Linked DNA regions of Neorhizobium galegae. The protein of the gene in region 2 interacts with the protein of the main gene of each other region in a pairwise test. Links are inferred from orthologs where the notes say so. Each region holds a gene or a part of one and is shown on either strand. Other genes may lie near its edges.

What was found.
Region 1: the proteins of LZK81_RS04660 (region 2) and grpE interact in binary tests that used the Escherichia coli proteins (3 or more experiments, as listed by UniProt). The link is inferred for Neorhizobium galegae from one-to-one orthologs.

The regions. Positions count from the first base shown.
Region 1 is NZ_CP090095.1:539,214-554,396, reverse strand. The notes cover bases 8,196-11,148. They hold grpE (nucleotide exchange factor GrpE), read right to left. Parts: upstream 10,017-11,148; coding sequence 9,375-10,016; downstream 8,196-9,374. Other genes in these bases: hrcA (heat-inducible transcriptional repressor HrcA), read right to left, coding at 10,133-11,148; ptsN (PTS IIA-like nitrogen regulatory protein PtsN), read left to right, coding at 8,711-9,175; hpf (ribosome hibernation-promoting factor, HPF/YfiA family), read left to right, coding at 8,196-8,634. In the rest of the region: LZK81_RS02720 (TrmH family RNA methyltransferase), read right to left, coding at 1-327; LZK81_RS02715 (class I SAM-dependent methyltransferase), read right to left, coding at 324-1,424; LZK81_RS02710 (SRPBCC family protein), read left to right, coding at 1,609-2,064; LZK81_RS02705 (lipopolysaccharide assembly protein LapA domain-containing protein), read right to left, coding at 2,081-2,416; LZK81_RS02700 (integration host factor subunit beta), read right to left, coding at 2,520-2,819; signal peptide peptidase SppA, read right to left, coding at 2,846-3,802; LPS export ABC transporter periplasmic protein LptC, read left to right, coding at 4,010-4,678; LZK81_RS02685 (LptA/OstA family protein), read left to right, coding at 4,691-5,245; lptB (LPS export ABC transporter ATP-binding protein), read left to right, coding at 5,258-6,064; rpoN (RNA polymerase factor sigma-54), read left to right, coding at 6,254-7,810; more of hpf, read left to right, coding at 8,059-8,195; more of hrcA, read right to left, coding at 11,149-11,212; rph (ribonuclease PH), read left to right, coding at 11,388-12,104; LZK81_RS02645 (VOC family protein), read left to right, coding at 12,127-12,534; radical SAM family heme chaperone HemW, read left to right, coding at 13,195-14,388; LZK81_RS02630 (class I SAM-dependent methyltransferase), read right to left, coding at 14,399-14,992; LZK81_RS02625 (LysE family translocator), read right to left, coding at 15,002-15,183. UniProt on the Escherichia coli protein: Participates actively in the response to hyperosmotic and heat shock by preventing the aggregation of stress-denatured proteins, in association with DnaK and GrpE. It is the nucleotide exchange factor for DnaK and may function as a thermosensor.
Region 2 is NZ_CP090095.1:946,650-961,782, forward strand. What follows is about bases 12,090-14,992. They hold LZK81_RS04660 (Nramp family divalent metal transporter), read right to left. Parts: upstream 14,260-14,992; coding sequence 12,919-14,259; downstream 12,090-12,918. Other genes in these bases: LZK81_RS04650 (DUF2007 domain-containing protein), read left to right, coding at 12,090-12,132; LZK81_RS04655 (tRNA1(Val) (adenine(37)-N6)-methyltransferase), read left to right, coding at 12,150-12,950; LZK81_RS04665 (S49 family peptidase), read left to right, coding at 14,427-14,992. In the rest of the region: LZK81_RS04580 (cell wall hydrolase), read left to right, coding at 1-980; LZK81_RS04585 (AtpZ/AtpI family protein), read left to right, coding at 1,247-1,612; LZK81_RS04590 (F0F1 ATP synthase subunit A), read left to right, coding at 1,676-2,428; LZK81_RS04595 (F0F1 ATP synthase subunit C), read left to right, coding at 2,499-2,726; LZK81_RS04600 (F0F1 ATP synthase subunit B), read left to right, coding at 2,811-3,407; LZK81_RS04605 (F0F1 ATP synthase subunit B), read left to right, coding at 3,412-3,897; LZK81_RS04610 (glutathione S-transferase family protein), read left to right, coding at 3,985-4,623; LZK81_RS04615 (ribonuclease HII), read right to left, coding at 4,659-5,327; LZK81_RS04620 (PA0069 family radical SAM protein), read right to left, coding at 5,496-6,653; LZK81_RS04625 (glycosyl transferase), read left to right, coding at 6,787-7,305; moaB (molybdenum cofactor biosynthesis protein B), read right to left, coding at 7,309-7,857; LZK81_RS04635 (4-(cytidine 5'-diphospho)-2-C-methyl-D-erythritol kinase), read right to left, coding at 7,854-8,783; LZK81_RS04640 (tetratricopeptide repeat protein), read right to left, coding at 8,789-10,624; LZK81_RS04645 (polyprenyl synthetase family protein), read right to left, coding at 10,788-11,804; more of LZK81_RS04650, read left to right, coding at 11,911-12,089; more of LZK81_RS04665, read left to right, coding at 14,993-15,133. UniProt on the Escherichia coli protein: H(+)-stimulated, divalent metal cation uptake system. Involved in manganese and iron uptake. Can also transport cadmium, cobalt, zinc and to a lesser extent nickel and copper. Involved in response to reactive oxygen.

The DNA.
Region 1 (15,183 bases), 420 kb from region 2 along the record:
CGGATTGTCGCGGCGGGTGACCGACGAGAGCACCTTCTCGCTGACCTCCAGCACCAGCCCGCCATGAGCGACGGTCCTTGCCGCCACCTGCTCGACAAGCGCCTTGCCCTTGGCCGCCTTCGCATAGACCAGCGTGCGGATTTCCCAGCCGAGCTCCAGTGCATCGATGACGAGCTTCAGGCCTTCGGCCATGAAGGTGCCGCTCTCTTCGCGGTCCCTCTTGTTGGTGAGCGCCTTGATGTCCTTGATGATCGGATTGGAAAGCGAGGTGACTTCCTTCACCTGGCCGACCCGCCGTGGTCCGGACTTCTGAAAATCGTCGTTCATGCCGGCACCCAGCGACTGAAAAGGGAAGTGGAAAGCGCGCGACCCGGCGTCTTGCCGTCCAGCCCCGCCTCACGGATGACGAGCTCGCCCGATTCCACGGCGCCGCCAGCGCCGCGCATCGTCTCGCGCATCAGCTCATGGATCGAATAGAAGCTGGCGCGGATGGAATAGGCGGTCAGCACCAGCCCTATCGCCTTCGGCGACAGCAGTTCGCGGCAGATATCGAGCATCAGCGGCAGGTGATCGAAAAGCTGCCAGACTTCGCCGTTCGGACCACGGCCGAATTTCGGCGGGTCGGTGAGGATGATGTCGTAGCGGTTGCCGCGACGCTCCTCGCGCAGGATGAACTTCATCGCATCCTCGCAGATCCAGCGGATCGGCGCCTTGTCGAGACGGGCGAGCGACTGGTTTTCACGAGCCCAGCCGATCGCTTTCTTGGAAGCGTCGACATGGGTAACTTCCGCCCCGGCGGCCGCCGCGACCAGCGATGCGACGCCTGTGTAGCCGAACAGGTTCAGCACCTTCACCGGCCGCTTCGCCTCCTCGATGCGGTTCTTCATCCACTCCCAGTGAACGATCTGCTCCGGGAAGACGCCGACATGGCGGAAGGACGTGAAGCGGCCGAGAAAGTCGGTGCCGAGCAGCGACAGCGGCCAGGTTTCGCCAAGTGCTTCCTTGGTGAAGCGCCAGCGGCCCATGCCGTCCTCGTCCGTGTCTCCGGTGAAGAGCGCGTCCGCCTTTTCCCATAGATGGGCGGGAAGAGACGGTTGCCAGAGCGCCTGAGCTTCCGGCCGGACGATGCGATAAGGGCCGTATTGCTCGAATTTGAGCCCGTTGCCGCTATCGATCAGGTGAAAATCCCCGGCACCGGACGATTCGAGAATGATCGGCACGCGCTCTGGCGGCCGCTCGCCGCTGCGCGGCAAAAGCGGACGGGTTTCCGCCGGCGCTGCGGCCGGCGCGGGTTTGGCGGCCCTTTCCTGCGGCCGCGGGGCCTGTCTGACTGCCGCTGGTTTTGCGGTGGCGTGCCCGCGGGAGGACCGGTTACCCGCCTCGCTCCGGTTTTTTTCACCCGGCCGCCTTTCCTTGTTCTTCAATACGTTTATCCGCTTGGATTTTGAGACTTGCGGCAGCAGATAGCATTTGCTCGTCATTCTTCAAAGCCGGGGAGCCGACGGCTGCGTGTTTTATTGATGACCCGGCCTGTCCGCCTTTTGTCCCCCTTGGCAAAGATCACCACCCTTGCAATAAGGCTAGCAACGGTGGATGGAGGATCATCACATGGATATGGGCGGCGAAGAACGTATTGCAGCACCTCGCGAAGTGGTCTGGGCGGCGTTGAACGATCCGGAAATCCTTCGCCAGTGCATCCCCGGTTGCCAGACGCTCGAACAGAAGTCTCCGACCGAACTCTCTGCGACCGTCAAACTGAAGGTCGGTCCGGTTTCCGCGAACTTTTCCGGCGAAGTGACGCTCTCCGACATCAACCCGCCGGAAAGCTACACGATATCGGGCGAGGGCAAGGGCGGTATCGCAGGTTTTGCCAAGGGCTCCGCGACCGTTACGCTGGTCGAAGACGGCAGCGATACGCTGCTGCGCTACTCCACCAAGGCTCAGGTGGGAGGCAAGATCGCGCAGCTCGGCTCGCGGCTGATCGATTCCACGTCGCAGAAACTCGCGGGCCAGTTCTTCTCGGATTTCAACAAGGCCGTGGTCGCCAAGGCCGCGCAAGCCTAATTTACTTCGCCTGAATTTACTTCGAAGGAAGTTGCGCCGAGGCCGGCCGTCCAGCGACGGCCGACTTGTGTTCGTTCTGCCATCGGACCGCTTCGCGTGCTTCGACGCGGGCCTGCTTGCGGTGCTTGCCCTGGCTCCACCAGGTCACGAACGAGCCGATGAACATCCCGATCAGCAAGGCCAGGAACAGGAACAGGAAGAAGGGTGCGCTAACCGCCAGCATGCCGTCTTCCGGCCGGAAGGGATTGAGCGCCAGGGTCACCATCTGGCGGTTCGCGACGGCGAGCACGATCAACACGATGCCGAGCGGTACGAAGACCACGAGCGAGACGATCTTTTTGAACTTATCCATGTGAATCTCCGGCAGCAGACTGTCCGCTGTTTTACCAGCGTCTGTTGCAGAATAGGCGCGCTTTGTGGGGTTTCAAGGGCGACGGAAAGCCGCGCCGAAGGGATCAATCTTCTTCGTCATCGAGGCCCGGGTTCAGGCGCTCACGCAGTTCCTTGCCTGTCTTGAAGAAAGGAACCCATTTCTCCTCGACGAAAACGCTCTCGCCGGTGCGCGGGTTGCGGCCCGACCGGGAGGGGCGATTCTTCACCGAAAACGCGCCGAAGCCGCGCAGTTCGACACGATTTCCGCCTGCCAGGGCATCTGTGATCTCGTCGAGCACGGCATTGACAATGTTCTCGACGTCGCGGTGGTAGAGATGCGGGTTGCGAGCCGCAACGATCTGCACCAGTTCTGACTTGATCACGGTTGCCCCCTGAAAAGTTTAGATATTTAACCGCGCCCAACCTGCCAAACGGAGACAAGACCGTCAAGAAACAACTTGTCTGCGCCGAAGGTGCGAAGGGCGTCGGGAGTGATTGTCTGGCCGAAACCGGAGAGCTTGAACAACTCGCTGACGGCGCTCGCGAACCAGAAGGACGAGGAGGAATTATGCTCCTTCCAATCAACGACCGGCAGGTCCTTGGAAACGCCACGCGATTCAAAGTAGGCGCGGATGTCCTCCTCGCCGCCCAGCTTGTCGACAAGCTTGGCGTTGAGCGCCTGGCGGCCGGTGAAGATCGTGCCGTCCGCGAGCTTCAGAACCTCGTCGCGCGGCAGCTTGCGGCGATCGGCAACGAGATCGACGAACCAGGCGTAGCTGTCCATGACCATGTTGCGGATCATCGTCTTGGCTTCCTCGCTTGCCGGATGGAAGGGCGACGGCTCGGCCTTCAGCGGCGCGGACTTGATCTCCTGCAGCGAGACGCCGATCTTCTTCATCACCTCGTCGATCTGCGGGTATTGGAAGATCACCCCGATCGATCCGGTGATCGAGCTTTCGCCCGCGACGATCTGATCGCCGGCCGTGGCGATCATGTAGCCGGCAGAGGCGGCCAATGTGCGGATATCGGAAACGACGGGCTTCTTTTCGGAAACCTTTCGGATCGCCTTGAAGATGCGCTCGCCGCCATAGGTCGTCCCGCCCGGCGAAGAGATCGAGACGATCAGCGCCTTGGCCTGGCTGCTTTGGGCGATCTTGTCGAGGCGCTCCAGTAGGTCCTTGTCATCCGTGATCATACCGGAGATTTCGATGCGGGCGACATGCGGCACCGCAGATCCGACGCCCTCGCCGGCAACGACACGGTAAAGCGCGAATCCGATGCCGACGAGGAAAACAAGTGCGACGACCCGCCAGAAACTCAGCTTGCGGCGCAGGGAACGCCGGTCCGCAATTGCCATTTGATCCATAAAAACCACCTTCGAGATGAACCGCCGTTGCTAAATAGGCTCTCTAGCGTGTTTTGCAGCGGGCCACATCACGTTTTTATGTTGTCCATTATTGTTTGTTGATTGAATCAAAACCATATTGGCGGACAAAGCAAAGCTCGCAACCGCTCCATCCGGCACAACCGGGATGAGAACGGAGACGGGCTAAAAAGGAACTGTCCGGCACTCATGCTGCAGCATATTCGAAAAACGGCAGGCTTTGCGGCGGCGCTGGAGCCGCGCGCGGATGCCTATCAGGCGGCGCTGGCGCATTCCGCGATCGTGCGCAGGCTCAAGATACTGCTGCCGATCCTGGCCGGCGTGATTTCGGCCGCCTTCATCGGGGTCTCGATCATCCGCGCCTATCTGCCGGAGAACCTCTCGATTGAAAACGCCCGGATCGAAAACGGCAAGATCGTCATGGAGCGGCCGGCGATCTCTGGCCGCAACAAGGACGGCATCAGCTATTCGATGACCGCCAACCGCGCGCTGCAGGATATCCAGAACTCGAACATGATCACGCTCGAGGACGTCAAGGCCGCCGTACCGGTCAACGACGACGTGATCGCCCGGGTGACCGCGACAGCCGCCGACTTCGACCGCGGCACCGACATGCTCGATCTCAACTCCCCGTTCGACGTCAATCTGAGCAACGGGATCACCGCCCGCTTCAAGTCCGCGCATCTCGATATCAACGCAGGTGTGATGGAATCACCCGAGCACGTCGATATCTCCATGAAAGAAGGCTCTATTGTTGCAGAGTCTTTAAAGATAACGGATAAGGGGCGTACCATCACCTTCAAGGGCCAGGTTCGCGTCCATCTCGATCCAGCCACCATCCGCAACCAAGGCAAGTAGAGCCCGGCCGTCATGATCAATCGCCGCCTTCTTACACGCAATACCGCAGTTCTGATCGCGGCAGGATTCATCTCCTGTCTGGCAGCGACCGCACATGCCCAGACCACCACCAGCCAGATGGAAGGCCTGAAGCTTTCCGGCGACCAGCCGATCCAGATCCAGAGCGACCAGCTCGAGATCAAGGAGCAGGAAAAGAAGGCCTATTTTACCGGCAACGTCCAGGTCGTGCAGGGCACGACCACGATGAAGGCCGGCAAGATGACGGTCCTTTATACCGGTGAAGGTGGCTCGGTGACCTCAGGCAGCGCCGATATCGACAAGATCTTTCTTGACGATACGGTATTCCTGACCTCGGGAACGCAGCAGGCGACCGCCGAGAAGGGCGAGTTCGACATGAAATCCCAGACCTTCGTGCTTTCTGGCAAGCAGGTCGTGCTCTCCGAGGGGCCCAACGTCTTCAAGGGTTGCAAACTCACCGTACTGATGGAAACCGGCCAGGCCAAGCTCGACGCCTGTGGCGGGCGCGTCGAAATCCTGCTCGACCCGAAATCGCGACCAAAGCAATAATAGACATTTGACGTGAAAATACCGTTCCTCCCCAGTCTGTCGGCAAGGAAGCCGTCCGCGCCCGAACCCTTCGTCGTACGCGATAAAGCGCGCTACGAGGGTACGCTGGTCGCGCATGGTCTTTCGAAGACCTACGATACCCGTCGCGTCGTCAACGGCGTGTCACTGGTCGTGCGCCGTGGCGAGGCCGTCGGGCTGCTCGGGCCGAACGGTGCGGGCAAGACGACCTGTTTCTACATGATCACCGGCCTGGTGCCGGTGGACGAAGGCATGATCGCGATCAACGGCAACGAAGTCACCCACATGCCGATGTATCGCCGCGCCCGCCTGGGCGTGGGTTATCTGCCGCAGGAAGCCTCGATCTTCCGCGGCCTGACCGTCGAGGAGAACATCCGCGCGGTGCTGGAAGTGCACGAGCGGGACAGGGACAAGCGGGAGACCAAGCTCGACGAGCTGCTGGAAGAGTTCCATATCAGCCAGCTGCGGAAATCGGCGGCCGTGGCGCTTTCCGGCGGCGAACGCCGGCGCCTCGAAATTGCCCGGGCGCTTGCGACCGACCCGGCCTTCATGCTGCTCGACGAACCTTTTGCCGGCGTCGATCCCATTTCGGTCTCCGACATTCAGAACCTCGTACGCCACTTGACGGCGCGCGGGATCGGCGTTCTGATAACGGATCACAACGTCCGCGAGACGCTGGGCCTGATCGACCGGGCCTACATCATCCACGCGGGCGAAGTGCTGACGCATGGCCGGGCAGACGATATCGTCAACAACCCGGATGTTCGCCGTCTTTATCTCGGTGACAAATTCAGCCTCTAGGCGCGAATTGGTCGTTGCAGCGCGACAAAGAAATTTACTTTCCCGCACTGCAGCGCTTGACCAAATCTTTCAAAAAAGCAATTCTTGTGCCAGATGCAAATTTGGCCTTGTGGGGCTCGGCGAAGTCGAGCGTCCACCACTCCATGACCGGGTGGTTCAAGGGGATTGCAGGGGAGTTTCGCGTCCGCCATGGGTTTATCCGCTAATCTTTTCCTACGCCAAACCCAATCGCTGGTGATGACGCCGCAGCTGATGCAATCCATCCAGCTGCTGCAGATGACGCATTTCGAACTCAACCAGTTCATCGCCCAGGAAGTCGAAAAGAACCCGCTGCTTGAAATTACGTCAAGCGAGAGCGAAAACGACGCGGAAACAGGCTTCGAAACCGCCGACGACTTTGCCCCGATCGAAGACCGCGAGAGTTCGGCGGCCGCCGAAGTCGATAGCGACTGGTATGAGGGCTCCTCCTCCATCAGCGCCGAAAGGCTCGGCGAAGGGCTCGATACGGGCTTCGAAAACGTCTTCCCGGACGACGGCCCGGTGCGGCGCGCCGATGCGCCGGAACTGCTCAGCCAATGGAAATCGATGCCGGGCGGCGAGTCCGGCGAAGACTACGACCTGGATGATTTCGTCGCCGGCCAGGTGACGCTGCGCGACCACCTGAACCAGCAGATCCCCTTCCTGATCGTCGATGCGGCCAGCCGCCTGATTGCTCAGCATCTCGTCGATCAGCTCGACGAGGCCGGTTACATGCTGGGCGACATCGAGGAGATCGCCGCCCGCCTCGGCAGAAGCTCCGAGAATGTGGAGGCCATCCTGCACTCGCTGCAGACGCTCGATCCGCCGGGCGTCTTTGCCCGATCACTCAGCGAGTGTCTGGCAATCCAGCTTCGGGAAAAGGACCGGCTCGACCCGGCCATGGAAGCACTGATCAGACATCTGGATCTGCTCGGCAAACGCGATTTCGCCTCGCTTCGAAAGATCTGCGGTGTCGACGACGAAGACCTGATCGACATGCTGGCGGAAATCCGCGGCCTCAACCCGAAGCCCGGCGCGGGTTTCGAGCGCGGCATGTCAGAGACGATTTCGCCGGATATCGTCGTGCGCGCAGCGCCCGACGGCGGCTGGATGGTGGAACTCAATCCGGACACCCTGCCGCGCGTTCTGGTCAACCATACCTATTTCCAGACGGTGTCGAAGAATTGCCCGAAGAACGGCGACGATCATAATTTCCTGTCCGACTGCATGCAGAACGCCAACTGGCTGACGCGCAGCCTCGACCAGCGGGCCAAGACGATCATGAAGGTGACGACCGAAATCGTCCGCCAGCAGGATGCCTTCCTGATGCACGGCGTCGATCACCTGCGGCCGCTCAACCTCAAGACCGTTGCCGAAGCGATCAAGATGCATGAATCCACGGTCAGCCGCGTCACCTCCAACAAATACATGCTGACACCGCGGGGCCTGTTCGAACTCAAATATTTCTTCACGGTGTCGATCGGCTCGGCAGAAGAAGGTGGCGACAGCCATTCGGCCGAGGCCGTGCGCCACCGGATTCGCCTGCTCATCGCGCAGGAGACGCCGGATGCGGTGCTTTCGGACGACGATATCGTGATCAGCCTGAAACGCGGCGGCGTCGAACTTGCGCGCCGGACCGTCGCTAAATACCGCGAGGCGATGAACATCCCCTCCTCCGTTCAGCGCCGCCGCGAAAAGCGTGCGATCGCCGGGGTCGCGGCATACTGAAACGCGGCCGAAACAGGCGGTTTTCCACAGGCCTACGTAGAAATCCCGAGACCGGCCACCGTTGACATTTAAAACATCGGGCGCTAGAAGCCCGCCGCAACTGCACGGGACATGGCACGAAACGTATCCCATCATCCAGACAGACACCGATTGCAGCAATTTAGCGCGGTGACGTGTGAACGACTTGGATGAGGGGACGGCTTGGCGTAGACTGGAACACGCAAGTCACGACAAGAAGGAAGAACTCCATGAGTGTGCGTGTATCCGGTAAGCATATGGAAATTGGCGATTCGTTCCGTCAAAGGATCGAGGACCAAATCGGAGAAGCGGTTACAAAATACTTCGACGGAGGCTATTCGAGCCAAGTCATCGTGGAAAAGGCTGGTTCGCGCTTTTCTGCCGACTGCAAGGTGCATCTCGATACCGGGATCGTCCTGCATGCGGCCGGCGAGGCGAATGATCCACAGATCAGTTTCGACGCCGCAGCACAGCGGATCGAAAAGCGTCTGCGCCGCTACAAACGGCGGCTCAAGGATCATCATGCCGGCAACCATGTGAATGGTTATGCGGAAGTTGCCTACACTGTTATGGACAGCGTACCGGATGAAGGGGAGGAAGTGCCCGAGGATTTCGCGCCGACCATTGTCGCGGAAAGTTCGAAGCAGTTGAAGACGATGACGGTCGCAAGCGCCGTCATGGCACTTGATATGACAGACGAGCCTGTTCTTCTGTTCCGCAGTCCCGGCAAGGAACATCTGAACATTGTGTACCGCCGCAATGACGGTAATATTGGCTGGATCGATTCCACCAATATCAAGAACTGACACCTGGGGAGAGCGTCGGAGACGGCGCTCCCCTTCGCCTAGGGCACAAGCTCTTGCGGCACGAAGGATGACGAGAATGGCATTGGCAGATTTGCTGCAGCAAGATGCGATTATTCCTGCCCTAAAGGTAAATTCCAAAAAACAGCTATTGCAGGAGCTGGCGGCCAAGGCTTCCAAGCTGACGGGCGTGAGCGAACGAGAAATCTTCGACATCATCCTGCAGCGCGAAAGGCTCGGCTCCACCGGCGTCGGCCACGGCATCGCCATCCCGCACGGCAAGCTCAACAGCATCTCGTCGATCAAGGGTATTTTCGCGCGCCTTGAAGCGCCGGTCGATTTCGAAGCGCTCGATGACGAGCCGGTCGATCTGGTGTTCCTGCTGCTCGCACCCGAAGGCGCCGGCGCCGACCATTTGAAGGCCCTGTCGCGCATCGCCCGCGTCCTGCGCGACCAGGAACTTGTCGCCAAGCTGCGCAAGACCGATTCCGCTTCGGCGATCTATGCCTTCCTCAACGAGCAGCAGGCAAACCACGCCGCCTGACCGCATACACATTCGTGGGGACGAAACGAACCGCCCGGCCGCTGACAAAGCGCCGGGCGGTTTTGTTCTTGAGCCGCCGTTTTAAGGGGAAGATCTACGTGGACTTGGCGGAGCGGGCGCTTGCCGTCAGGATTGCGAAACGCCGACTGAAGGTCCGGCGCAAAGCGAAAAGCGGGCTTGCGCCCGCTTTTCAAAGCTTTCAGGCATTTTTCTCGCCGGCGGCTTCCGCGGAGACTTCCGCCTTCGGGCCGCCCTTTGCAACACCGACCATGGCGGGGCGCAGCACGCGTTCGCCGATCGTGAAGCCCGCCTGGACGACCTGAACGACGGTATTGTTCGGGACAGCAGGGTTCGGGATCTCGAACATGGCCTGATGGAAGTTCGGGTCGAACTTCTGACCTTCCGCATCGATCTTCTTCACACCGTGGCGTTCCAGCGCCGACAGCATGGAGCGTTCGGTCAGCTCGACCCCCTCCAGAAGCGTGGTCAGCGATGCATCGGCTCCGGCGCGCATCTCGGCCGGCACGGCGTCCAGCGCCCGGCGCAGGTTGTCCGAAACGGCGAGCATGTCGCGCGCAAAGCCAGCCGCCGCATAGGACTTTGCGTCCTTGATTTCGCGTTCGGTGCGGCGGCGCAGGTTATCCATTTCGGCCGCCAGCCGCAGGAAGCGGTCGCGCAGCTCGTTATTTTCGGCTTTCAGCAATTCCAGCGGATCCGGTTCGGCGGCAGGCGCCTCGGCATTCTTCTGGTTGGCCGCGTCCTCAAGAGCAGATGCAACAGCTTCAACCGTGTTCTCCGCGGCAGTTGCGTCAGGTCCGTTCTTGTTGGTTTCGTCGGTCATGACGGTCTCCGGTTATTCTTGGCTTGGATTTACGGGCTTGGATTTGTGCCCGATATCGAGGTTTAAAGTGAAAAAATCAAGGCTTGATGGGAAAATTGGGCGGCTCCGTCGTGAATTCAGCGCGACAGCCTGGCAAGCAGCTGCGCGGTGTAATCCACCATCGGCACGATGCGCGAATAGTTGAGCCGCGTCGGCCCGATGACCCCGACGGCGCCGACGATCCGGTCTTCGCCGTCACGATAGGGCGCCACGATGAGCGAGGAGCCCGACAGGGAGAACAGTTTGTTTTCCGAGCCGATGAAGATTCGCACGCCCGGTCCCTTCTCAGCGAGATCGAGGATTTCGATCAGGCTGTCCTTCTTTTCGAGATCGTCGAAAAGCAACCGCAGGCGATCGAGATCGGCGACATCCGCCAGGCCTTCGAGCAGATTGGCCCGGCCGCGGACGATGAGCTGGGTCGGCTTGCCTTCCTCGCTATCGCCGGACCAGACCGCAAGACCGCGCTCAACCAGTTCCTGCGAGAGCGCATGGAGCTCTCCCTGTACCTGATCCTTGAGCGTCTTCAGCTGGCCGCGCAATTCCGGCAGCGTCTGGCCGCTCAGGTGGGCGTTGAGGAAATTAGCCGCCTCGGTCAGCTGCGACGATGTCACGCCGGCCGGAAGTTCGATAATACGGTTTTCCACCTGGTTATGATCGCCAACCAGCACCGCAAGCGCCTTGGTCGGCTCGAGACGAATGAACTCGACGTGCTTTAGGACCGGGTCGCTCTTGGTGGTAATGACGATCCCGGCGCCGCGCGAGACGCCCGACAACATGCGGCTCGCCTCCGCCATCAGGCTTTCCATCGGCTGATCGCGATCCGCGGGCCGGATCTGCCGGTCGATATTGGCACGCTCCTCGGCGGAGAGATCTCCGACCTGCATGAAAGCGTCGACGAAAAAGCGAAGCCCTGACTGGGTCGGCAGGCGGCCGGCGCTGATATGCGGGGAGTAGATGAGCCCGAGCTCCTCGAGATCGCTCATCACATTGCGCACCGACGCCGGCGACAGCGATATGGGCAGCAGGCGGGAAAGATTTCGGGAGCCGAGCGGTTCGCCGGTCTCCAGATAGCTTTCCACGATGCGGCGGAAAATTTCGCGCGAACGGTCATCGAGCACAGAGCCGCTGTCCCTACCCGTCGATGCCGAAAATCCCATCTAGACCTTCACCGTTCCGTTGATGTTTTCACAAAATATAGTCATTCGCCGCCCCTTCTCCAAAGGGAAAATCACCGCAGCCACAATCGGCTACTGTACACGCATTAGGCCTTTTTCTTTGCAAAAGCTTGACCGGAGCCGTAGAAGGCGAAAACAGAAATCCAGGGAGTGAAGCATGCGGCCTTCAGGCAGACAGTTGAACCAGATGCGCAAGGTCTCGTTCGAGCGCAATTTCTCCAAACATGCGGAAGGCTCCTGCCTCGTGAAATTCGGCGACACGCATGTGCTGTGTACCGCGAGTCTCGAAGAAAAGACGCCGCCGTGGCTGCGAAACAGCGGCAAGGGCTGGGTGACGGCCGAGTACGGCATGCTGCCGCGCGCCACCGGCGACCGCATGAAGCGCGAAGCCGCCGCCGGCAAGCAAGGCGGCCGCACCCAGGAAATCCAGCGTCTGATCGGCCGCTCCTTGCGCGCCGTGATCGATCTCGAAGCGCTCGGCGAAAAGCAGATCACCATCGACTGCGACGTCATCCAGGCGGATGGCGGCACGCGCACGGCCTCGATCACCGGTGGCTGGATTGCGCTCTACGACTGCCTGAAGTGGATGGAAGCCCGCTCGATGACCAAGGTCGACAAGGTGCTGAAGGATCATGTCGCGGCGATCTCCTGCGGCATCTTTGCCGGCCAGCCGGTTATCGACCTCGACTATATCGAGGATTCGGCTGCGGAGACGGATGCGAATTTCGTGATGACCGGCACCGGCGGCATTGTCGAGGTGCAGGGCACGGCCGAGGGCAAGCCTTTCAGCCAGGAGGAATTCCTGAAGCTTTTGGCACTGGCTCAGGACGGCACGCAGGAACTGGTGGCGATGCAGAAGCAGGCGATTGCCTAAAACTCGCTGAAAGAGGTGCTGTTTGATCGAAGGCATTCTCGAAACCGCACTTTATGCTAACGATCTCGATGCCGCCGAGGCCTTCTATGGCGGCATTCTCGGCCTCGAAAAGGTTCTGCGCGCCGGCAACAGGCATGTGTTCTTCCGTTGCGGGCCGGGCATCCTGCTGATCTTCAATCCTGCCGAGACGGTGAAGCCACCACCGGCCGGTGCATTGCCGGTTCCACCCCATGGCGCGACAGGCCCGGGGCATATCTGTTTTCGCATGACAGGCGAGGCAATTGACTTGATCAAGGAAAAGCTCAACAAGGCAGGTATTGCCATCGAAAGCGATTTCCGCTGGCCGAACGGTGCCCGCTCAATCTATTTCCGCGATCCGGCCGGCAACAGCCTGGAATGCGCTGAGCCCAGGCTCTGGGATATCAAATAGGAATTGTAATGCGCAAGCTCGAGACCAAGACGATCGTCGTTGCCAGCCACAATGCCGGGAAAATCCGCGAAATCGCCGAACTGATCGGTCCCTTCTGGCTTCTCGGCGAAATCCGCCGCCGAACTGAAATTCGAAGAGCCCGACGAAACGGGCACGACATTCGAAGAAAATGCCGCAATCAAGGCGCTCGCATCTGCCAAGGCCTCCGGACTGCCGGCGCTGTCGGATGATTCCGGTATCGTCATCGACGCGCTCGACGGCGCACCGGGCGTCTATACCGCCAACTGGGCGGAGCGCGAGGACGGCAGCCGTGACTTTCAGATGGCGATGGAGAAGGTCGAGAAGGCGCTGGAGGAGCGCGGTGCAACAAGGCCGGAGCAGCGTAGCTGCCGCTTTGTGAGCGTGCTTTGTCTCGCCTGGCCGGACGGGCACACGGAAATGTTCCGCGGCGAGGTGGAAGGCACGGTGGCGTGGCCGCCGCGCGGCACCCAGGGTTTTGGTTATGACCCGGTCTTCCAACCGGAGGGCTATGATATTACGTTCGGCGAAATGAGCAGTGATCAGAAACATGGCTGGAAACCCGGCGAACCGGAAGCGCTCTCGCATCGCGCCCGTGCCTTCAAGCGTTTCGTCGAAACCTGCCTGGAGGCTTGAGGCGCTTTGAATTCAGCCGCTCCTCTTTTGCGCGATACCCTTCTGCCTGATACGGGCGAGCCGGGCTTTGGCGTTTATGTGCATTGGCCGTTCTGTGCGGCCAAGTGCCCCTATTGCGACTTCAACAGCCATGTGCGCCACCAGCCGGTGGACCAGCCGCGCTTCACCGCCGCCTTCCTGAAGGAAATGGAAGTGATGCGGCGCATGAGCGGTCCGAAGACCGTTACCAGCATCTTCCTCGGCGGTGGCACGCCGTCGCTGATGGATCCTGCCACGGTCTCGGCGATACTCGACGGCATCGCCAGACATTGGCATGTTCCTGACGGTATCGAGATCACCATGGAGGCCAATCCCTCCAGCGTCGAAGCGACCCGCTTCCGCGGCTATCGCGCTGCCGGCGTCAACCGCGTCTCGCTCGGCGTGCAGGCACTCAACGATCCGGACCTCAAATTCCTCGGTCGGCTGCATGACGTTGCCGATGCCCTGAAGGCGATCAGGCTGGCGCGGGAGATCTTTCCGCGCATGTCCTTCGACCTCATCTATGCGCGGCCGAAACAGACGGTCGAGGCCTGGGAAGCGGAGCTGAAGGAAGCGATATCCTACGCGGTCGACCATTTGTCGCTCTACCAGCTCACCATCGAGGAAGGCACGCCCTTCTATGGCCTGCACAAGGCCGGCAAGCTGATCGTGCCGGACGACGACCAGTCGGCGGCACTCTACGAGGCGACGCAGGAGATTACCGAGCGGTTCGGCATGCCGGCCTACGAGGTTTCCAATCACGCCCGGCCCGGCGCGGAAAGCCGCCACAACCTGACCTATTGGCGCTACGGCGACTATGCCGGCATTGGTCCTGGCGCCCATGGGCGTCTGATGCGCGGCAGAAACAAGATTGCGACCTCCACCGAGCGGCGTCCGGAAACCTGGCTGGAACAGGTGGAACGCATCGGCCATGGCATGCTGGATGAGGAAATCCTCGGCTACGACGAACAGGCCGACGAATTGTTGCTGATGGGCCTGCGTCTGCGGGAAGGCGTCGATCTCGCCCGCTGGCAGCAGCTTTCCGGCCGCGACCCGGACCCGATCCGTGAGGAACGGCTGCTGGAATACGGCTTCATCGAGCGCCTCGGCAATTCGCGGCTGCGCTGCACGCCATCCGGCATGTTGATCCTCGATGCGGTGGTTGCCGATCTGGCTTGCTAAAATCCTGCGTTTAGACTTTTACCGCCAGCACATGCAGCCAGTCGGTCGGCTTTTTGTCGTAACCGCTGCCGTGCACCTCATCGATATCGACAGAAGTCCAGGCGACCCCCCCATAGGCCGCGCTTAGCCAGGCCTTGGACGGATAGTTATAATAACGTCCGAGGCCATCATAACCTTCGGCTTCGCCAGCCTTGAAGCTCGCGTAGAAGACGCCGCCCGGGCGCAAGGCCTTGTGAATGCGGCCGAGGATGCCCCCGAGCTCCGCCCGCGGCGCATGCAGGAGGCATGCATTGGCCCATATGCCGTCAAACGCCGAGACCGCGTCGATCTCCCCGAAACGGAGCACGCCAACCGGCCTGCCCAGATGTCTGGCGGCCTCCTCCGCCATCTCCGGCGTGCCATCCGTGGGCGTGGCGTCGAAACCCCGCGCGATCATGACCGCGCTATCCCTCCCGCTGCCGCAGCCGAGTTCGAGGATGGCGGCACCGGGCGCGAGTTTTGACAGGAAACTATCGAGGTGGCGCGTGCTCGGTGCGGAACTCGCCGCGTAGGTTGCCGCGTTTTGGCTATAGAAACGGGTCGTCGAATCCTTTTCGATAGCCATTCATGATCCTCAACGCTGCGACATCAGCAGCTTGGTGCCAAAGCCCACGAAGACCATGCCGACACCGAGATCGATCTTCTTCTTGGCCTTGAGATAGGCCGCCGCCACCGATCGGTGGGTGATCAGCGCGACCAGGAAGGTATAATAGACCGTCGATACGGCGACCATGACGGCAATCGCCGCAAGTCCAT
Region 2 (15,133 bases):
CGATCCATCAGGCGTCGCTCGCATTTCCCGGCCTCAAGAACGCAGTCTCCGGCAATGCCGGTCTCGAACTCCCGGACGGCCGCAAGATCGCGCTCGTCGACGAGAAGAAATCCTCCGATCCGCGGCCCGATGAAGACCGCGTCAACCGCGCCGCCAAGAAGGGCCGCATCGTCACCGTCGAGCCCATGCAGCCGCCAAAGGCCTTTTCCGCAGGCTCCGTGCTGCAGCGTTCGAGTGCGCTGACCCTGCCGCTCGACGCCCGTGACGGACTGGCCAGGTTTGCCAAGGCCGGCAAGAGCGAGAAGCCCGTCGAACTCGCCGCCTTCTATTTCCGCAAGAAGGACGAGCCGAAGCCGGAAGACGATCTGATGCCGATGATCGCGAGTCTCATCAACAACAATCAGGCCGATGTGCTGGCCACCGCCTATGCGCCTGCGGCGCAGGATTTCGCCAAGGAATCGCCCTTCGATGCGATCCTCAGGGAAAAGCCGAGCGCCGGCCGCTTCATTCCGCCGATCGGTCTCGATGATCACGCCTGGGCTGCGACACCGCTGCCGCCTGCCTCCTTTTTGGCGCGCGAGCAGCAGTGCCTCGCCTCCGGCATCTATTTCGAGGCACGCGGCGAATCCGCCCGCGGCCAGGCGGCAGTCGCCCAGGTTATCCTGAACCGCGTCCGCAATCCGGCCTATCCGGATACGATCTGCGACGTCGTCTACCAGAACGAGGATTGGCGCAACCGCTGCCAGTTTTCCTTTGCCTGCGACAATATCAAGGACCGCATCCGCTCCGAATATCATTGGAAGATGGCACGCGAAGTGGCTATGGCCGTGACCGCCGGCAAGATCTGGCTTCCGGAAGTCGGTTCCGCCACGCATTATCATGCCGTCTATGTTCGTCCCGACTGGGCGCGCACGATGAAGAAGGTCGGCCGCATCGGCCTGCACGTCTTCTACCGCACCTATGGCGGCGGCTGGAGCTGAGCCGGTTCCTGTCGCTTCAACAGGCGGCGATTCCCGCGACAGTTTTACCCGACTCCGGTTGTACCTCTTTTAACCGGTTGAATTTGCTCGGTTAATTTACCTGAATCGAAGAACCTTGGACGCCTTGACTATGGGGGCGGGCAAAACTATGTTGCGCGCGACTTGAAAACGGGCCGGACGGCGCGAAATCCCTCGCTAACCGCATTTTTTGCGGTTGGAAAGCATAAAACCGGTTGTGCCGGAAGCAGAAATAGGGGAGGACGCACATGACGGATCACCGCGACGATGGTCTGGAAGAGCGCCGGAAGCGCTTGTCCGCGAAACTTGCGGACAGGAAGGCTGACGACGCGGCAGAGGCGAAGAGGGACGCGCAATCCGAGGAAAGCCGAAAAGGCATGGCCTTGGGTTTCAAGCTTTCCTCCGAGTTCATCTCCGCAGTCGCGGTTGGGGCTATTCTGGGCTTTTTGCTCGACCGTTTTGCCGGCACTGCGCCGTGGGGGATGATTGTTCTTCTTCTCCTCGGGTTCTGTGCCGGTGTGCTGAATGTGCTTCGCTCTGTGGGAAAGGTGGCTCCGCCGCCGACCACGAACCAGCGTAGCGGCAAGGATGGTAAGGGAAACGGCGGCCTGTGAAGGTCCGGTTTCCGGAAATGAAACTGGGCCGCCCCGGCGCGGCTAAGGACCAAGAGGTAGACGGTGGCAAACGATCCGATCCATCAGTTCCAGATCAGCAAGATCGTTCCGATCGAGATCGGCGGCATCGATTTCTCCTTTACCAATGCGTCTCTGTTCATGGTGGCAACCGTCGCCTGCGCCGCGGGCTTCCTGTATTTCTCGACCTCGCAGCGCGGCCTGATCCCCGGCCGGGCGCAGTCGGTCGCCGAAATGTCCTATGAATTCATCGCCGGCATGCTGCGCGAAGGCGCCGGCAGCAGCGGCATGAAATTCTTCCCGCTGGTCTTCTCGCTGTTCATGTTCGTGCTGACCGCCAACCTGCTCGGCATGTTCCCTTATTTCTATACGATCACCAGCCAGATCATCGTCACCTTCGCCCTGGCCATCCTGGTCATCGGCACGGTCCTCGTCTACGGCTTCTACAAGCACGGCCTGCACTTCCTGAAACTCTTCGTGCCCTCGGGCGTGCCGTTCCTGCTGCTGTTTCTGGTGGTTCCGATCGAGCTGATCTCGTTCCTGTCGCGGCCGATTTCGCTCTCCATCCGTCTTTTCGCCAACATGCTGGCTGGCCATATCACGCTCAAAGTGTTCGCAGGCTTCGTCGCCTCGCTCGGAACCATGGGCGCGCTGGGCATCGGTGGCGCAGTCCTGCCTCTCATCATGACGGTCGCCCTGACCGGTCTCGAATTCCTCGTCGCCTTCCTCCAGGCTTACGTCTTCGCGGTACTGACTTGCATGTACCTCAACGACGCGATCCATCCCGGCGGGCACTAAGGATAAAAACGACATTGGCGTCCTGAAGCGTCAGTCATCAGCCGCAACAACCATTTCGAAGGAGTTTCTCATGGAAGCGGAAGCAGCAAAGTTCATCGGTGCAGGCCTGGCTTGCTTTGGCATGGCCGGCACGGCTCTTGGCCTTGGCAACATCTTCGGCAGCTACCTGTCGGGCGCTCTGCGCAACCCGTCCGCCGCTGACAGCCAGTTCGGCCGTCTGGTGTTCGGCTTCGCCGTTACGGAAGCTCTGGGCATCTTCTCGCTGCTCATCGCTCTCCTGCTCCTGTACGCAGTCTAAGATCTGTCCAGGAAATTCGGATCGCGGCCGCTTGCAGAAGGCGCGCCGTGATCCTTCGCATTTGGAATACACCTGGAGGTGATGATGTTCGTGACCTCGGCATATGCGCAGACCGCGCCGGCCGCTACTGATCCGCATGCCGCGCCTGCTGGCGAAGCGCATACCGAAACCGGCGCCCATGGCGGCGGCACCTTTCCGCCATTCGATGCGGCCCATTTCTCGTCGCAGCTGCTCTGGCTCGTCATCACCTTCGGCCTCTTCTATCTTTTGATGAAGAAGGTCATCGTTCCGCGCGTGGGTGGCATTCTCGAACACCGCCACGACCGGATTGCCCAGGACCTCGACGAAGCCGCCCGCCTGAAGGCGGAAGCGGACGCTGCCGTCGAGACCTATGAGAAGGAACTGGCTGCCGCCCGTTCCAAGGGCCACAAGATCGCCGAAACGGCTCGCGAAGCCGCCAAGACCAAGGCTGCCGCCGACCGCACCGCGATCGAGGCCGAACTTGCCGAGAAGCTGGCTGCCGCCGAAACCCGCATCGGCGAAATCAAGGCAAAAGCTTTCGCAGAAGTCGGCCAGATCGCCGAAGAAACCGCCACCGCCATCGTCGATCAGCTGATCGGCGCCAAGGCAAGCGGCGACGACATCAAGGCTGCCGTTGCAGCCGCGAAGACGGAGGCTTGACCCGATGGCATTCGATGCAACATTTTTCGCACTCGTCGGCCTCGTTCTCTTCCTAGCTTTGATCGTCTATCTCAAAGTGCCGGGCATGATGGCGAAGTCGCTCGACGAGCGGGCCGCCAACATCCGCAAGGATCTCGACGAAGCCAAGCGTCTGCGCGAAGAAGCCCAGACCCTGCTCGCCGAATACCAGCGCAAGCGCAAGGAAGCCGAAGCGGAAGCCGCCCAGATCGTGGCTGTCGCCGAGCGTGAGGCTGCGGCCCTGACCGAGGAAGCTCGCCAGAAGACCGACGAATTCGTCGCTCGCCGCAACGCCCTTTCCGAGCAGAAGATCAAGCAGGCCGAAGCCGAAGCGATCGGCGCCGTGCGCGCTGCCGCCGTCGACCTCGCCATCGCCGCTGCCCAGAGCGTCATCGCCCGCAAGGCCGACGCCTCCACCCAGGACACGCTCTTCCAGGACGCCGTCGGCAAGGTGCAGTCGCGATTGAACTGATTTCGATCACACGAGACTTCCAAAAAGCCGGGGCGAAAACCCCGGCTTTTTTGTTTTGGGAAATAGAGGGTTCCTACGGAGAGCGTCATGCGCAAGCCGCGATTATTCGGCGCAGACTACAGCGTTTATGTGCGGACGGCCCGCCTTGTCCTGCTGGAGAAGGCCGTGGACCACGAACTGGTTCCGGTCGATGTCTTTGCGACAGGTGGTCCGCCGACGTCACACCTCGAACGCCAGCCCTTCGGGCGGATCCCAGCGTTTGAAGATGGCGACTTTAAGCTCTACGAGACCGGAGCGATCACGCGCTATGTGGACGAGGCATTTAGTGGTCCCGCGTTGCAGCCACCTACCCCTCGCATTCGGGCGCGCATGAACCAGATGATTGGCATTGCGGACAGCTATGTCTACCCGACACTCGTGTGGGGCATTTATGTCGAGCAGGTTTCCAAACCCGCCAGCGGCAGGCGGACGGATGTCGTCCGCCTGGATGCTGCGCTCGAAAGGGCGCCGACCTGCCTGAAGGCCCTTGCCGAACTGTCGCAGGACTCCGCGTGGCTCTGCGGTGATGGGATCAGCCTGGCGGACCTTCACTTGGCGCCGATGATCGACTATTTCATGACGTCGCCCGTCGCAAACGACCTGCTGGGCAAGCATTCCGGCCTGATGTCCTGGTGGGAACGGGTATCCGCGCGGCCGAGCATGCTCAGGACGATACCGACGGGCTGAGCGGCTTCGCTGGACGGGCCGTAGATTTCTACCGGTTAGCTCTCCGGCAGATCATCCTTTTTAAGCGGCCGAAAACTCATCCGATGCAGCGAGCACGGCCCATGCGCCTCGATACCGGCGCGGTGCTGGGCCGTCCCATAACCGACGTGATTGGCAAAACCGTACCCGGGGAAGACCAGGTGGGCGCGGGTCATCATCCGGTCGCGGGTGACTTTTGCGATGATCGAAGCGGCGGCAATCGAGACGGAGCGGGCGTCGCCCTTGATGACCGCCTTGCCGGGGCAGCAGAGCCCCTGCGGCACGTCGCGGCCGTCGGCGAGCACATAGGCCGGCGTCACTGCAAGCCCCGCCACCGCGCGGCGCATGGCGTCGAGGCTGGCGCGCAAAATGTTGCGCTCGTCGATATGGCGCGGGCCGGACGCGGCGATCGACACTTCTGCTGTCGCCATGATCGCCTCGAACAGAAGTTCCCGCTGGTTGGCGGTGAGTTGTTTGGAATCGTTGAGGCCGTCCGGGATATTGTCGGGGTCGAGGATGACGGCGGCGGCCACGACCGGGCCTGCCAGCGGCCCGCGTCCCGCTTCGTCGGTGCCCGCGACCGGCCAGTGGCCGGCCTGCCGCGCCACGAGCTCCAGACTGAAATCCGGAACCAGCGGAACGTCTTCGAAAAGCATCGGAGAATCGGGCGACGTGCGAGGTAACATGGCGGCAACCTCGCACGTCGTCCCGACCTCCTGCAACCCCCGGCGGGCGATTGCGGCGTCGCTATCCACCGAGGGGCGGCGGTGGAACCGGGGTATTTTCCGACGCGGGGGACAGGGCGGGTCCGCGCCGGAAATGGGAATTCGCAATTAAACCGGAACAGGGTCCGGTCAGAGCAGCGAGAGCTGGATGCCGCCGCCGTCGGGACGGAGGAAGATATCGTCGCGCAACGGCAGGCCGCGCCGAACCATACCGAGCCGTTTGGTCGCCATCTCGAAACGCCGGCCGATCTGCCAGGCATAGGGACCGGCACCCTTCATCCGCTTGCCCCATTCGGCGTCGTAATCCTTGCCGCCGCGCATCGAGCGGACGAGCGACATGACATGGCGATAGCGGTCCGGATAGTTCTGCAGCAGCCAGTCGCGGAAGAGGGGGCTCACCTCCAGCGGCAGGCGCAGGAGCACGTAGCTCGCTTCCGTCGCCCCTGCCGCATGACCGGCGTCGAGGATCCGCTCGATCTCGTGGTCGTTGAGCGCCGGAATGACGGGTGCCACCATGACCGCAGTCGGAATACCGGCATCGGTCAACGCCTTGATGGCGGTGAGGCGCTTGGGAGGGGTCGAGGCGCGCGGCTCCATGGTGCGGGCAAGCTTGCGGTCGAGGGTGGTGACCGAAATCCCGACCTTCGCGAGCCCCTTGGACGCCATGTCGGCAAGGATGTCGATGTCGCGGGTGATCAGCGCCGACTTGGTGACGATCGCGACGGGGTGATTGGCTTTCTGAAGCACTTCGAGGATCTGCCGCATGATCCGCCATTCCCGCTCGATCGGCTGGTAGGGATCGGTATTGGTGCCGATCGCGATCGCCCGCACCTTGTAATCCGGGCGGCTCAGCTCCCGCTCGAGCAGCTTTGGCACGTCCGGCTTGGCAAACAACTTCGATTCGAAGTCGAGACCTGGAGAAAGCCCCATGAAACTATGCGTCGGTCGGGCGAAACAATAGATGCAGCCATGCTCGCAGCCGCGATAGGGATTGATCGAGCGATCGAAGGAAAGGTCCGGCGATTCGTTGCGGGTGATCGCGGTGCGTGGCTTTTCCACCTGCACTTCGGTCCTGAACGGTTCGAGTTCCTCCAGCGTCTGCCAGCCGTCGTCGAATGCCTCACGGCGTTCTTCCTCGAAACGGCCGCTCGGATTGAGCCCTGCGCCGCGCCCGCGACGCCGGTCGATCTCCACCCGAAGACCGGAGGATTTGACCAACGCATCGGCAATATCGGCCGTATGGGCAGGCGCGAAAGCGTCCTGCCGCAACTGATGCAGCTCGTTCATGGGTTAGCTCCTGAAGGGGAAATTCCCCGTTCCTGATGATTAAATTCCTAGCGCGGAAATGAGAACATTGCAAGAACAAAATTGACGGTCCGCGTTTCTGGCGTTCCGTGTTGCAATGCGTTACATGTCAGGGATGCTGACTGTCATCATGGAATGCCGCGATCAGGAATCCGAGCTGGCCCAGACGCTCTCGGTGCTCGTTTCCGCTGCGGTGGAGGGACTTGTGAGCGACGTCGTGGTGCTTGACCACGGTTCGCGGGACGGTTCCTCCAGCGTCGCCGATGCGGCCGGCTGCCGTTTTTACGGCCATTGGAACATCAAGGATATTTTGCGCGGCGCCCGTGGAGAATGGTTGTTGCTGGTCGAGCCCGGCGCCCGGCTGCAGGCCGGCTGGATCGACGAGGTGATGGAATATATAGCGCTGAACAAGCAGCCGGCCCGCTTCGCGCCGGCGCGCAACTATAGGCGGCCGTTCTTCAGGCGCATCGGCCGCGCCGTGCCGCCGCTGGAATACGGCATGCTGCTGCCGAAGCGGCAGGCGATTGCGCTGGCAAAATCGGGGATGGACCTGGAAACGCTGGCGCGCGGCCAGAAGGTGTCGAAGCTCGCCAGCGAGATGATCCCGGCCTGGGTGGCGGCGGCCGTCAGGTAGCAGCTATTTGCTGCCGCGTTTCAGGTGCTCGTCGAGCCGCGGCATGATCTCGATGAAATTGCAGGGCATGTGGCGGTAGTCGAGCTGTGCCTTCAAAATGCCGTCCCACGCGTCCTTGCAGGCGCCGGGCGAACCCGGCAGCACGAAGATGAAGGTAGCGTTCGCCACCCCGCCGGTAGCCCGTGACTGGATCGTCGAAGTGCCGATCTTGTCATAGGAGATCCGGTGGAACACTTCCGAAAAGCCGTCCATGCGCTTTTCGAACAGCGGCTCCAGTGCCTCTGGCGTCACGTCCCGGCCGGTAAAACCCGTGCCGCCTGTGGTAATCACCACGTCGATATCGGGATCGAGCGTCCATTCCTGCACCTGGCCGACGATGCGGTCCTTGTCGTCCGGCACGATCGCCCGCGCCCTCAGCTCATGGCCGGTTTCAGCGATCCGCGCCACCAGCGTGTCGCCGGACTTGTCGTCGGCAAGCGTGCGCGTGTCGGAGACGGTCAGCACGGCGATGCCGACAGGGATGAAGGAACGGGTTTCGTCGATCCGGTTCATTGGGGTTTCTCGGGCACCTGTCCAACGGTTCTCACCGCCTGAAAATACCATTCCGGCTTCTGGCCGTTAAGGTTTTCCATCGCCTTTTCCGCCGCTTCGAAGGAAGGAAAAATCCCGAAACAGGTTGCGCCGGAACCGGACATCCGCGTCAGCATCGTCCCCTCCGCGCCGATCAGGCTGGAAATCTGGTCGATTTCGCGCACCAGCGAGCGCGCCGGCGGTTCAAGATCGTTGCGCAGCGTTTTCAGAAAGCCGATCCAGTCGCTGTCGAACGGCCCGATCGCCGCGTTTTCCTTCTGCGTCAGGCGCAGGAAGATATCCGGCGTCGAGACCCCGACGAGCGGGTTGCCGAGCACCAGCGACAGCGAGGGCAGGTCGGGAAGCGCGGTCAGTTCCTCGCCTATCCCCCTGGCCATAAGCGCCTCGCTCTTGATACACATCGGAACGTCGGCGCCAAGCGAAAGCCCGAGCGCTGCCAGTTCCCCGTCCGGCAGGCTGGCATTCCAGAAGCGCATCAGGCCGCGCAGGGCTGCTGCCGCATCCGCCGAACCGCCGCCGATACCGGCTGCGACCGGCAGGTTCTTTTCGAGATGGATGGCAACCGGCGGCGTCGAAACGCCTTTATCCTCCAGCGCCGTGCGCAGGAGATCGCGCGCTTTCAGCACGAGATTGCCCCTCTTACCTTCCGCCGAGGTCGGCAGCAGCGAGGCGAACCGGCCGGAAACGGAAAGATCGTCGGCGTCCGCCTCGCTAAAGTACAGCCGATCGCCCGCGTCCGCAAAAGTCACGATGCTTTCGAGCCGATGGTAGCCGTCGGCCCGCTGGCCGGTCACGTGCAGCGCGAGATTGATCTTGGCGGGCGCGAGTTCGAAAAGGCCCGCCTTGTCGGCGAGCCAGTTGTCGGATGACGGATTGTCCAGAAACATGCGCGTCAGGATTTCTTGTCGGGATTGGCCGGCGCCGGCGGGGCAGGTGCCACGGGTTCCGTCGGGCTGCGGTCGGCGGTCGTCGCGTTCGGATCGAGCGGCGCCAGGCCCTTCTCGATCTTCTCCTTGATCTGCTCGCGGTTGATGTCTTCGCCTTCCGAGATCAGCGCCCGGTTCCACTGGTAGACGGCCTCGAGCTTGCGCCCGACGCGCCAGTAGGAATCGCCGAGATGGTCGTTGATCGTCGAATCGCCGGCACGCAGCTGCACCGCGCGTTCCAGCTCGGTCACGGCATCGTCGAACTTGCCCATCCGGAAATAGGCCCAGCCGAGCGAGTCGACGATATATCCGTCATCCGGCCGTGCATCGACGGCCCGCTTGATCATGCCGAGACCTTCGTCGAGGTTCTTGTTCATGTCGACCAGCGAGTAGCCGAGATAGTTGAGGACCTGCGGCTGTTCCGGGTTGAGCTCGAGCGCCTTGCGGAAGTTCGGCTCGGCCTTTGCCCAGTTCTTGAGCCGCTCATAGGCGATGCCGCGCTGGAAGAATATGGTCCAGTCGCCAGGCTTCGGCACAGGCCCGATGACCTCGGCGGCCTTGTCGTAGGTCTCCGCCATGGTCTTGTAGTCCTTGGCGTCGGAAAGCACGCTTCCATAGGCGATGTAGCTGCGGATGTCGGACGGATCGGAATCGATCAGCGACTTCAGGTGCTGCTTGGCCTCGTCCACCTTGCCGGTATCGGAAAGCGTCACGCCGAGCTGCAGCTCGGAAATGCGGCGCATCGGCGAATCGGCGGGGACGCTGGCATAAAACTTGATGGCGCGATCCGGCTGCTTGAGCTTTTCGGCGATGCCGCCGAGCAGGATCAGCGTATCGGCGCTCTTTGGGTCGAGCGCGTGGGAAATCTGCAGGTAGAGCGAGACCATGTCCTCGGCGCCCTGGCGGTTCAGCGCGCCGCCGATCGAAAACAGCACGCCCGCAGCGCCTTCTGCGGCATCGCTCACCTGCTGTTCGGGCTTCTGGCCTTTCTCGATGCTCTGGCGCAGGGCCTTCAGCGGCGCATAGTTGGAGACCATGCCGTCACCGACGGAGATCGCGTCCAGCGCCTTCTGCTTGTTGCCGGCAGCCGCTTCGAGGCGTGCCAGCGCCATGACCGCGCGCATGAATGTGTCCGGCGCGGTGGCGACGGCTTCCTTGTTGGTGACGGCGGTATTGAGGTGCTGCCGCGCCGTGCCGATATCGCCCGTCACCAGCGCCATGGCGCCGAGATGGTAATCGGTGAATACCTTGTACCAGGCCGGTCCCTTGAGGTTGTTGATGCTGGCCATTGCCTGCTTGCCCTTGCCGGCGCCGACATCCGCCCAGGCGGAGAGAAGCTGGTGGGTCAGCCGGTCGAGGTCGTTCGGGCCTTCGTAGGCAAGAACCTTCTTGGCGGTATCGAATTTCTTGGCGCGCAGGGCATCGAGGCCGCGGACGATCTTGGTGATCCGCTCGACGGCGTTATCGTCCTTGAGCGCGTTGGCTTCAGCGAGGCCCTGGTCGAAATCGCCGTTGAGCAACAGCGAGATCATCAGCCGCTCGCGGATTTCCAGGTTGGCGGCATCGAAAGCCAGCGCCTTGCGGTAGAGGGCGATCGCAGTGTCGTAGTCATGGTCGACATCGGCTGTCCGTGCGGCCAGAAATGCACCGGAAAACGTCTTCACGTTGCCAGGGCCGAACGTCACCGTGTCTTTCACCGCTGGCTTCGCTTCCGCCGTCGCCGCATTGGCTACCGTTCCGAACAGGAGAACGGTTGCAAGCGCCGCGCTGGAGAGCAGAAGAAGGCTGGATTTCTGCCGCATAAACATGCCTTTCGTAAGAGCATGGCGATTCGATGAGATACCGCCGCCAATTCCGCCCTATTGATTCACGATAGAATGGCTTTTTTGAAGCACGTCCGCAAGGAAATCCCCAGCGCCGCATGGGGGCGGCGCCGGTCACACCCTCGTCAACGGACGCCGAGCGTCAGTTGACGCGCTGGATCGAAAAGTCGATGACTTCGAGAAGAGCGGCCTTGAGCGGCGAGGCCGGAAGCGGTGCCAGCGCATCGCGGGCGATCGTACCGTAATGCAGCGCGCGGCCGATCGTGTCGTTCAGGGCTCCGTATTTGTTGATCAGGCCGAGCGCCTTTTCCAGGTTCTCGTCGCTGCTTTCACCCTTCTCGATCGCCTGACGCCAGAAGGCGCGCTCAGCTTCGGTGCCGCGGCGATAGGAGAGGATGACGGGCAGCGTGATCTTGCCCTCGCGGAAATCGTCGCCGACATTCTTGCCGAGATCGGCAGCCTTGCCGCCGTAATCGAGCGCGTCGTCGACGAGCTGGAACGCAAGACCAAGGTTCATGCCGTAGGATTTCAGCGCGCCCCGGCCGGCCTTGTCGGCATTGGCGATGATCGGGCCGACTTCGGCGGCAGCCGCAAACAGCGCAGCCGTCTTGGCGCGGATGACCGAAAGATAGTCGTCCTCGGTCGTCTCCATGTTCTTGGCGACGGAAAGCTGCAGCACTTCGCCTTCGGCGATGACGGACGCTGCGGCCGACAGCACGTCGAGCGCTTCGAGCGAGCCGACATCCACCATCATCCGGAACGCCTGGCCGAGCAGGAAATCGCCGACCAGAACGCTTGCCTGGTTGCCCCAGATCATCCGCGCGGTGGAACGCCCGCGGCGCAGATCGCTTTCGTCCACCACGTCGTCATGGAGCAGCGTTGCCGTGTGCATGAACTCGACGCTGGTCGCAAGCTTCACATGGGCTTCGCCCTGGTATCCGAACAGGGCCGCAGACGCGAGCGTCAGCATCGGCCGCAGCCGCTTGCCGCCGGACGAGATCAGGTGGTTGGCGACTTCCGGGATCATCTGCACGTCGGAACCGGCCTTGGACAGGATCAGCTGGTTGACCCGATCCATGTCCGCCTTGGTCAGATCCACCAGCGGTTTGACGGATGCCAGTTTGTTTTTGCCTTCTTCAAGCGGTATGACGACGCCCAATCTCAGGCCTCCCTATCGAAATCTTTCAAACGACAATAGAAAGAGGCTGATAGTGCGGCAAGCGCAAATCGCATCCCGCCGGATATAATGGGGTAACAAACAAGCCATGCTGGAGATCATCCGCACCAACGACATCGTGATCCTGTCGTTGGCACAGAGCCTGATGAAGGATGCGGGCATCTACTGCATGGTCGCCGACCAGTCGATGAGCGTGCTCGAAGGCTCGCTCGGTCTGTTGCAGCGCCGGCTGATGGTCGATGGCGAGCGCGCCGACGAGGCCCGGCGGATCTTGAAGGACGCGGGGCTGGAAGCGGAGCTGCGGCCTTGATGCTTGTGGAAACCCACATGAACCCGCCCACCCACACCGTCGACGCCTTCCATCGCGGCCGTTTTCACGTCATGCAGCCGAAGGGCGGCGGGCATCGGTCAGGTGTCGATGCGATGCTGCTCGCCTCGCTGGTCGCCTCCGACAAGTCGGTGAGCGTCGCCGATCTCGGTTCGGGCGCCGGTGCTGCGGGTCTTGCCGTCGCCTCGCGGCTGGAGCGGGCAAAGGTCCTGCTGATCGAGAAATCGCCGCTGATGGCGGACTATGCCCGCAGAACTCTGGAACTTCCCGAAAACGCCTTTATGGCCGGTCGCGTCGAGGTGCTGGAAGCGGATGTGACCCTGACCGGCAAGCCGCGGCTCGCCGCCGGCCTCGTCGACGAAATCCACGACCACGTGATCATGAACCCGCCCTTCAACGATGCCAGCGACCGCAAGACGCCCGATGCCCTGAAGGCCGAGGCGCATGCGATGACGGAAGATCTGTTCGAAGCCTGGATCCGCACCGCCGGTGCGATCATGAAGCCCGGCGGGCAATTGTCGCTGATCGCCCGGCCGCAATCGATCGCCGAGATCGTCGAGGCCTGCGGCAGGCGTTTCGGCGGGCTGGAAATCACGGCCCTCCATCCCCGGCCCGACGAAAGCGCCACGCGCATCCTCGTCACCGCCGTCAAGGGATCGCGCGCCCGGCTGACATTCCGGGCGCCGCTTTTCGTGCATGGCACGGATGGCCATGCTTTCTCGGCTTTCGTGGACGACCTGAACAACGGCCGGGTCGCTTATTCCCGCCTCAGCCCGAAACGAAATCCACGAGCAGCTTGACGTTGAGGCCGGCGATGACGACGGCGATCAGCCAGGCGATGCCGGAGAGCCAGATCGGCGCAACGAGCTCACCCATCTTGGCCTTGCTGGCGGTGAACATCACCAAGGGGAAGACCGCGAAGGAAAGCTGCAGGCTGAGCACGACCTGAGTGAGGATCAAGAGTTCCGCCGTGCCCGCATCGCCGTACCAGATGGTGACGAACGCGGCTGGAATGATGGCGATCCCCCGGGTGATCAGCCGGCGGATCCATGGCTGCAGCTTCATCTTGAGGAAGCCTTCCATGACGATCTGCCCGGCGAGCGTTGCCGTCACCGTCGAATTCAGGCCGCAGCAGAGTAGCGCGATACCGAACAGCGTCGGTGCAATGGCCAGCCCGAGCAGCGGTGCGAGCAGCGAATGCGCTTCGCCGAGTTCGGCCACTTCCGTTCGCCCGGTGCTGTTGAATGCGGCTGCCGCAAGGATCAGGATCGAAGCATTGATCAACAGCGCGAAGCAGAGCGCGAAGGTGGAGTCGATCGTCGCATAGGTCAGTGCTTCCTTCTTTTCCGGCAGGGTGTGGCCATAGTTGCGGGTCTGCACGATGCCGGAATGCAGATAGAGATTATGCGGCATGACCGTCGCGCCGAGGATGCCGAGCGCCAGATAGAGCATCTCCGGATTGGTGACGATCTCGGTGGTCGGGAAGAAGCCGCGGATGACGCCGCCCCATTGCGGATCGGCAAGGAAGATCTGGATCGCGAAGCACACTGCGATGACGCCGAGCAGGGTGATGATGAAGGCTTCGATCCAGCGGAAGCCCATCTTCTGCAGGTAAAGGATGATGAAGACGTCGAGTGCCGTGATCAGCACGCCGAGCTCGAGCGGAATGCCGAAGATCAGGTTGAGGCCGATGGCGGTGCCGATCACCTCGGCAATATCCGTGGCGATGATGGCGATTTCGGCAAGCGCCCAGAGCGGAATGGAAACCCATTTCGGGAACGCGTCGCGGCAGGCCTGCGCCAGATCTCGGCCCGATGCGATGGCAAGGCGCGCGCAGAGCGACTGCAGCACGATCGCCATCAGGTTAGACAGCAGCGCGACCGCGAGCAGCGCGTAACCGAACTTCGACCCGCCGGCGAGCGAGGTCGCCCAGTTGCCGGGGTCCATATAACCGACCGCGACCAGGTACCCCGGACCCGCAAAGGCGGCGAGCCGCCGCCACCGCGATCCGGATTGCGAGATGTTGATGCTTCGATGGACGTCGGAAAGCGATGCCTCTCCCCGCGTGTTCCGCCAGCCGCTGTCCTGCTTCGAACCCAAAACATCCATCTTCACTCTATCTCCGTTCGCGAGCGGATAATGCCTTGTTGGGATGATAATGCAAGTCATTCGCAACTAGAAAAATCAAAATCCTGCTTTAAGTGGCGCAGCCATTGCGTTTGAAAATCCGTCACATACATGCTTTGGCAGAGCCGAACGCGACAGAAGGAAAAGAAATGGCCGGGTTTTTGCAGAGGTTGATGCCGAAAAGATTCCGTAAGAAGGGGCTGACGATACCCGTCGTCCGGCTTCACGGAGCGATCATGGCCGGCGGCAGCCAGTTCAAGCAGAGCCTCAACCTGGCCGGCGTGGCGCCGATGCTCGACAAGGCCTTCGCCAGGAAGGATGCGCCGGTCGTCGCGATCTCGATCAATTCCCCGGGCGGATCGCCCGTCCAGTCGCGCCTGATCTTCCAGCGCATCCGCTCGCTGGCGGAAGAAAAGAACAAGAAGGTCCTGGTGTTCGTCGAGGATGTCGCGGCCTCGGGCGGTTACATGATCGCGCTCGCGGGTGACGAGATCTTTGCCGATCCGACCTCGATCGTCGGCTCGATCGGCGTTGTTTCCGGGGGGTTCGGCTTCCCGGAACTGCTGCGCAAGATCGGTGTCGAACGCCGCGTCTATACTGCCGGCGAGAACAAGGTGATCCTCGATCCCTTCCAGCCGGAAAAGGAAGGCGACATCGAATATCTGAAGACCCTGCAGCTCGAGATCCACAAGGTGTTCATCGAGATGGTCAAGATGCGCCGCGGCGAGCGGCTGGCCGACGATGCGACGATCTTTTCGGGCCTGTTCTGGAGCGGGTTGCGCGGCCTCGATCTCGGCCTGATCGACAGTCTGGGCGACATGCGCGAAGTCCTCAAGCGCCGTTACGGCAAGGATAC